DNA from 3 places in the Vibrio sp. Vb0349 genome. Region 3 is predicted to be linked to each of the others. Evidence: predicted binding sites of a transcription regulator. Region 3 holds the regulator's gene; each other region holds the start of a gene.

Region 1 (2,280 bases), on a different contig from region 3:
TCCTGATACAAAACGTGACGACATCGTCGAGCGTGTCCGAAATGCCTGCTTAAACGAAGGCAAGCAGGCATATTGGGTGTGTACCCTGATTGATGAGTCGGAAGTATTAGAAGCGCAAGCCGCGGCAGATACCGCAGAAGAGCTTCAACGTAAACTGCCGGACATAAAAATTGGTCTAGTGCACGGACGAATGAAGCCGGCAGAGAAACAAGCGGTGATGCAAGATTTCAAAGACAATAAACTGCATTTGCTGGTCGCAACGACAGTGATTGAAGTTGGTGTGGATGTGCCAAACTCTAGCTTGATGATCATAGAAAACCCTGAACGTCTTGGTTTGGCACAATTACACCAGTTAAGAGGTCGCGTGGGCCGAGGTTCCGTTGCTAGCCATTGTGTGCTGCTGTACCACTCTCCGCTGTCAAAAACCGCGCAAAAACGTCTCGGAGTACTACGTGAAAGTAACGATGGCTTCGTCATTGCGCAGAAAGACCTAGAAATTCGTGGCCCTGGAGAACTATTGGGTACAAAGCAGACAGGTCTTGCTGATTTCAAAATCGCAGACTTAGTTCGAGATCAACGCCTGATTCCCGAAGTTCAGCGTATTGCGCGTCATATTCATGACAATTACCCGACTAACGCAACAGCGATTATCGATCGCTGGTTGGGTGAGCGGGATATTTACTCCAAAGCGTAATGATTGAAAGCGAGCCAAATGGCTCGTTTTTTAATACGCCAAAAACAAAGCAAACGTTTGCTTTTTGAGTAAATCTCTCTATAATCGCGCACAAATTTTTAAGTGTGTTAGATCACACTCCACCAACCTGAGTTGACTCTGATTAACAGCAATCACAGGTAACGACGTCAACTCCACCCTGCTCTCCCATTCAGCGAGAACTAGGGAAATATTGCGACTAGCGAGACAAACAATGACAACTTCAAACCGATCTTCGGAACTGGTCTATCAACTCAACGATCGACCACCTTTGCCTCAAACCATTTTTGCCGCACTTCAGCACTTATTGGCGATGTTCGTCGCGGTTATCACTCCGTCACTGATCATCTGTCAGTCTTTGGGTGTACCAGCAGACCAAACGAATACCATCATCAGCATGTCTTTGTTTGCGTCAGGCGTGTCTTCGTTTATTCAAATTCGCACCGTTGGCCCAATTGGCTCTGGTTTGCTCTCTGTTCAAGGCACCAGCTTTAACTTTTTAGGTCCTATTATTGGTGCAGGCCTATCGCTGAAAGCCGGTGGAGCAGACATCAGCACCATGATGGCTGCCATTTTTGGTACGATTTTAGTCGCATCATTTGCAGAAATTTTTCTATCTCGCGTGTTGGAGCATGCCCGCCGAATCATCACTCCGCTTGTTTCAGGCATCGTCGTCACTCTTATCGGTCTCACACTGATTCAAGTCGGCTTAGTATCAATGGGCGGTGGCTACGCAGCATTAAATGAAGGAACCTTCGGCAGCTTAGACAAACTTGCTCTGGCTGGGACGGTACTTGGATTAATTGTGATTTTAAACCGCTCGAAAAACCCATACATCCGTGTGGCTTCAATCGTGATTGCGATGCTAGTGGGCTACATCATGGCGTATTTTATGGGGATGGTAGATACTTCTCAGCTAGGCGCAACCGAGATCGTAGCACTGCCCGTACCAATGCAATATGGCTTATCGTTTGACTGGTCTCTGTTCATTCCGCTGGTACTGATTTTCTTTATTACCGCACTAGAGGCCATCGGTGATATTACCGCAACATCTGAAGTGTCTGGTGAGCCAGTAAAAGGCCCAGTGTACATGAAACGCATTAAGGGCGGTGTGTTAGCAGACGGCTTAAACTCTGCAATCGCAGCCGTTTTCAACAGCTTCCCGAACTCAACGTTTAGCCAGAATAACGGCATCATCATGCTAACAGGAGTCGCGAGCCGCTACGTGGGTTACTTTATTTCAGGCATGTTAGTGATTCTTGGCTTGTTTCCTGGCGTCGCTAGCTTTGTTCAGCTGATTCCTGAGCCAGTACTTGGCGGCGCAACGATTGTCATGTTTGGTACGATTGCTGCCGCTGGTGTGCGTATTATCTCTCGTGTTGAGCTCGATCGCCGCGCAATTCTGATCATGGCCTTATCCTTCTCAATGGGACTTGGTATCGCACAAAAACCAGAGATCCTGCAATTTATGCCAGAATTTATTAAGAGTATTTTCTCAACTGGTGTTGCAGCAGGTGGCATCACTGCGATCATTTTAAATTTACTTCTGCCAGAGAAACTGGAAGACG
Region 2 (2,280 bases), on a different contig from region 3:
CCGGTTGAGCAGTGGTTAAGGTGACCAGCAAAGAATAGGAGCCTGCTGTTACCAGGTTCTTAGTCTCGCTGGAGTTGGCTAGAATGACGAGTTCTTTTGATTTAGAGCTTATTAAAGTCACCGTCATTCTGAACAACGAGGAACGAATGTGATTCAGAATCTATTGCCCGTAGTGCGGAAAGAAAGGCTCAAACTCAGACTGAGCGAGAGCCTCGAGAAATGCTTAAAGAATAATATCACGCACTTCTGGATCTTTACGATCTAAGTAGTGAGTCGATTTGATGCGGCGAATAGTTCGGCATCGACCGCGTACGAGCAGCGTTTCTGTGGTTGCAATATTGCCTTGACGAGAGATACCTTCCAGCAAGTCACCTTTAGTGATGCCTGTAGCTGAAAATACCACATTGTCGCTACGAGCCATGTCTTCCATTTTGAGGACAACATTCGCTTTTACGCCCATTTCATCGCAGCGTTTTAGTTCATCTGCGCCGTAAATGCGGTTTTCTTCAGTATCGCCTTTTACTTCGTGACGAGGAAGCAGGCGACCGTGCATGTCACCGTCTAGCGCTCGAATTACCGCTGCTGATACAACCCCTTCTGGCGCACCGCCAATACAGTACATCATGTCCACTTCACTGTCTGGCATACAAGTTAGAATAGAGGCAGCCACGTCACCATCAGGCACCGCAAAAACACGTACGCCCATTGCTTGCATTTCTGCAATAACGTCATCGTGGCGAGGTTTCGCAAGGGTAATAACGACTAGGGTATCAAGTGGCTTGTTCAGGGCCTTTGCTACGTTCTCTAGGTTTTCTTTTAACGGCTTTTCTAAGTCAATTACGCCTTTTGCACCAGGGCCAACAACCAGTTTTTCCATGTACATATCTGGCGCTTTAAGAAAGCTGCCTTTCTCACCTGCGGCAAGTACGGCTAGTGCGTTCGATTGTCCCATTGCCGTCATACGCGTTCCTTCAATCGGGTCGACTGCAATATCTACTTCATCACCACCAATACCCACTTGCTCACCAATGTACAGCATTGGCGCATCATCGATTTCACCCTCACCAATGACAATTTCACCACTGATATCTGTTTTGTTCAGTAGCGTGCGCATAACTTCAACAGCTGCGCCATCGGCTGCGTTTTTATCGCCACGGCCAAGCCATTTGTAACCAGCCAGAGCTGCACCTTCAGTCACACGGGAAAATGCCATTGCTAAATCGCGTTTCATGATGTCTCCAAGTAAGCAAGAGGGAAGAAGAATTTGCGCGGCGATTCTATCACAAGGTCGAGTAAACGTTTGCCTTTTTGCGAGGCTTTTACTTTATCTAACTTGAATTTGATCAATACTTAGGGCGATTTTCAGCGTAGCGAGACGCAAAATCCTTGCTCAAAAATGCTTCGGCGACAAGAAAAGTCAGCGTTTAGTGAGATTGCGCTGATTTTTTGACCGAATGATGCAAAATATCGAATATAGTGAGTGTTTCTCATCGCGACGCTGAGTAGAATGAACCTTATATAGGTTAGGTGTGCATCAATCTCGCACATCGTCCCAACGGAATAACATAGGTAGGCCAAGATGTCTTTTGAAGTACTAGAACAACTAGAATCTAAAATTCAAACTGCAGTTGACACAATCACTCTTCTTCAGATGGAAGTCGAAGAGCTGAAAGAAGATAAAGCTAAACTTGCGGAAGAAGCGAACGAGCTTCGCTCTCAACGTGAAGAGCTAGAGCAAAAAGCACAACAAGCACAGCAAGAGCACGCACAATGGCAAGAGCGCATTCGTGCACTACTTGGCAAAATGGACGAAGTGGAATAATTCGGCTTCTTCATTCCAAATTAAAAACACCCGCGTTAAGCGGGTGTTTGTGTTTTAGGGAAGTAGAAAATGTTAAGACAAGGCTAGGCGCTAAGAGCCAAGAGAAGACCCTATAACTTAGGCGCCTAAGACTCGTTATGCTTCTTCATCCAACTCTAAATCAATATTCAATGGTTCAGGCGACAGGATAATTCCGGTGCTATCAGCATAAATATAATCTTCAGGTAAGAAGCTGACGCCGCCAAAGTTGACTGGTACATCCAATTCACCAATACCCTGGCTGGTCGCTCCAACAGGAATAGAAGCGAGGGCTTGAATGCCTAAATTCATATCTTCAAGTTCATCGACTTCACGAACACAACCGTAAACGACAATGCCTTCCCACTCGTTTTCTTCCGCAATGGTTGCGATTTCTGCATCGATAAGGGCTTTACGTAGGGAACCGCCACCGTCAATTA
Region 3 (2,280 bases):
TCAAGTAGACGAAAACCTAAAGGAACCTGCGGATCACTTAGCCGTTGAGCTCGACTTTCTCGGGAACATGATTATCCGCTCAAACGAGCTTGAACAAGAAAAACACATGGAAGAAGCCTTCGTTAAACAAAACGACTTTATCCAGCAACAATTGATGTCTTGGTTACCTCAGTTTTCAGACAAATGTAAAAAATTCGATGAATTTGGATTTTACTCAAGTGTCGCGAAACTATTAGTTGCATTTTGTAAACTAGACAGCGCCTACCTTCTTGGTGAATAATTGCCGCCTATTTTTAGGGAGCCTGCCTATCGGGCTTCCTGTGTGCCTGAAAGTGACCGATTGTAAGTAACTTGGGTATAATATTCGTTTGCCTTAACTTAGCGCAAAGACGCTTGGTTATTTAGCAGTCAAAATGTGACTTCAAATACACAAATCTCTTGCTGAAAACATTGCTAGTCAGTCCACATAGGGCTAAAATGTGAGCGCAAACGATTAAATATGATTTATATGTAAACCGCTGAAATATAGCGGTTTTTGTGTTTTCTTAACAGGTTGATGGCAATTTCTCATCAGATAGAAAAAGATAAAATTCATCGACCGATGCTGCTACGCACCCTTTTGTCGCACTTGGATCAACCGCTGCCGAGACACTTAGCGCCAATTTTAGATTGCTAGGTGTGAAACCATTAGAGCATCAGGTACATCCAATACGACATATTTCAGTAGCTCGATACAGGACACCATTTATGGCCACGATAAAAGACGTTGCTCGCTTAGCCGGCGTTTCCACTACGACAGTTTCGCACGTTATCAATAAAACGCGTTTCGTTGCAGAAGCAACGCAAGAAAAAGTAATGAAAGCCGTTGACGAGCTGAATTACGCGCCAAGTGCCGTTGCACGCAGCCTAAAATGCAACTCAACTCGTACTATTGGCATGTTAGTAACGCAGTCAACCAACCTATTCTTCTCAGAAGTGATTGACGGGGTTGAGAGCTACTGTTACCGCCAAGGCTATACTCTGATTTTATGTAACACAGGCGGGATTTACGAAAAACAACGCGATTACATTCGTATGCTGGCTGAAAAGCGCGTTGATGGCATCCTAGTGATGTGTTCTGACTTAACCGAAGAACTAAAAGAGATGCTTGACCGTCATGCGGACATTCCTAAAGTGGTCATGGATTGGGGCCCAGAGAGCTCGCAAGCAGACAAAATCATGGATAACTCAGAAGAAGGTGGCTACATTGCGACCAAACATCTGATTGACAATGGTCATACGGATATCGCTTGTCTAAGCGGTCATTTTGAAAAGCTTGCTTGCCAAGAGCGCATTGCAGGTTTCCGTCGCGCAATGAGCGAAGCGAACCTAGCTGTAAATGAAGACTGGATCCTTGAAGGTAACTTTGAATGTGATACGGCCGTATTAGTTGCAGATAAAATTACCGCAATGGACAAGCGCCCGACGGCGGTATTCTGTTTTAACGACACAATGGCTCTAGGCCTAATGAGCCGCTTGCAACAAAACGGGATCAAAATTCCTGAAGATATTTCAGTGATCGGCTACGACAACATCGAGCTTGCAGAATACTTCTCTCCACCGCTAACGACTATCCACCAACCTAAACGTCGTGTTGGTAAAAATGCATTCGAAATTCTACTTGAGCGTATCAAAGATAAAGAACACGAAAAACGAATTTTCGAAATGCAACCTGAGCTTGTAATTCGAAATACTGTGAAAAAAATGAACTAAATTTTACTGTATTTAACCGTGTTAAATAAGCGCTCTACAGGGGCGCTTATTTTTTTGGGAAAATTAAGCATTCTCTAATACTTCACACCGCTCTAATAACAATTGACTAACGTTAACTCCCTGTTTTATATAAATGTAATATATATTAAGAACTCCTTTTCAAAGGCCAATTTGCACCTTTCCATATGCAAAATAGAGCATTCAATCTATCATTTTTATTGAACCAAAATCACACTTTTAACGCTAAACCGTGATGTTAATTCAATATAAGAAGTATGCTCATTGTGTCACGCACAGGGCAAACCATTCGAAAGAGTGGGACGCAAAGCCTCCGGCCTGAACCATATTACGATATGGAAGGTAGCGGGGTTACCGATGGCAAGTGTGTAAGCAATGACTTTACTCTGTAATGACATTGTTTTTACGCATGTTTGCTACTCTCTCGGACCTGACTTTTGGTGGCGTAATATTAATTACACCGAGATAACAAAACATGGATAAACCGATACTCAAAGACTCTATGAAGCT

The links. The regulator PurR, encoded in region 3, represses purine synthesis genes. The targets are predictions, from matches to a motif close to TNANGNAAACGTTTNCNTNA.
Region 1: a site for PurR is predicted at 740-759, ahead of R7Q47_RS21135 (uracil-xanthine permease family protein). Genes of this name have one in related genera too.
Region 2: a site for PurR is predicted at 1,289-1,308, ahead of glpX (class II fructose-bisphosphatase). Genes of this name have one in related genera too.

The regions. Positions count from the first base shown of each region.
Region 1 covers NZ_JAWOTS010000034.1:14,586-16,865, reverse strand. The annotation lists gene recG (ATP-dependent DNA helicase RecG) at 1-694, shown strand, start outside; gene R7Q47_RS21135 (uracil-xanthine permease family protein) at 927-2,280, shown strand, end outside.
Region 2 covers NZ_JAWOTS010000040.1:6,853-9,132, forward strand. The annotation lists gene glpX (class II fructose-bisphosphatase) at 224-1,231, opposite strand; gene zapB (cell division protein ZapB) at 1,580-1,822, shown strand; gene rraA (ribonuclease E activity regulator RraA) at 1,958-2,280, opposite strand, start outside.
Region 3 covers NZ_JAWOTS010000015.1:1,485-3,764, forward strand. The annotation lists gene torD (molecular chaperone TorD) at 1-280, shown strand, start outside; gene purR (HTH-type transcriptional repressor PurR) at 748-1,752, shown strand; cyclic di-GMP riboswitch class I at 2,040-2,129, shown strand; gene R7Q47_RS15900 (TfoX/Sxy family DNA transformation protein) at 2,246-2,280, shown strand, end outside.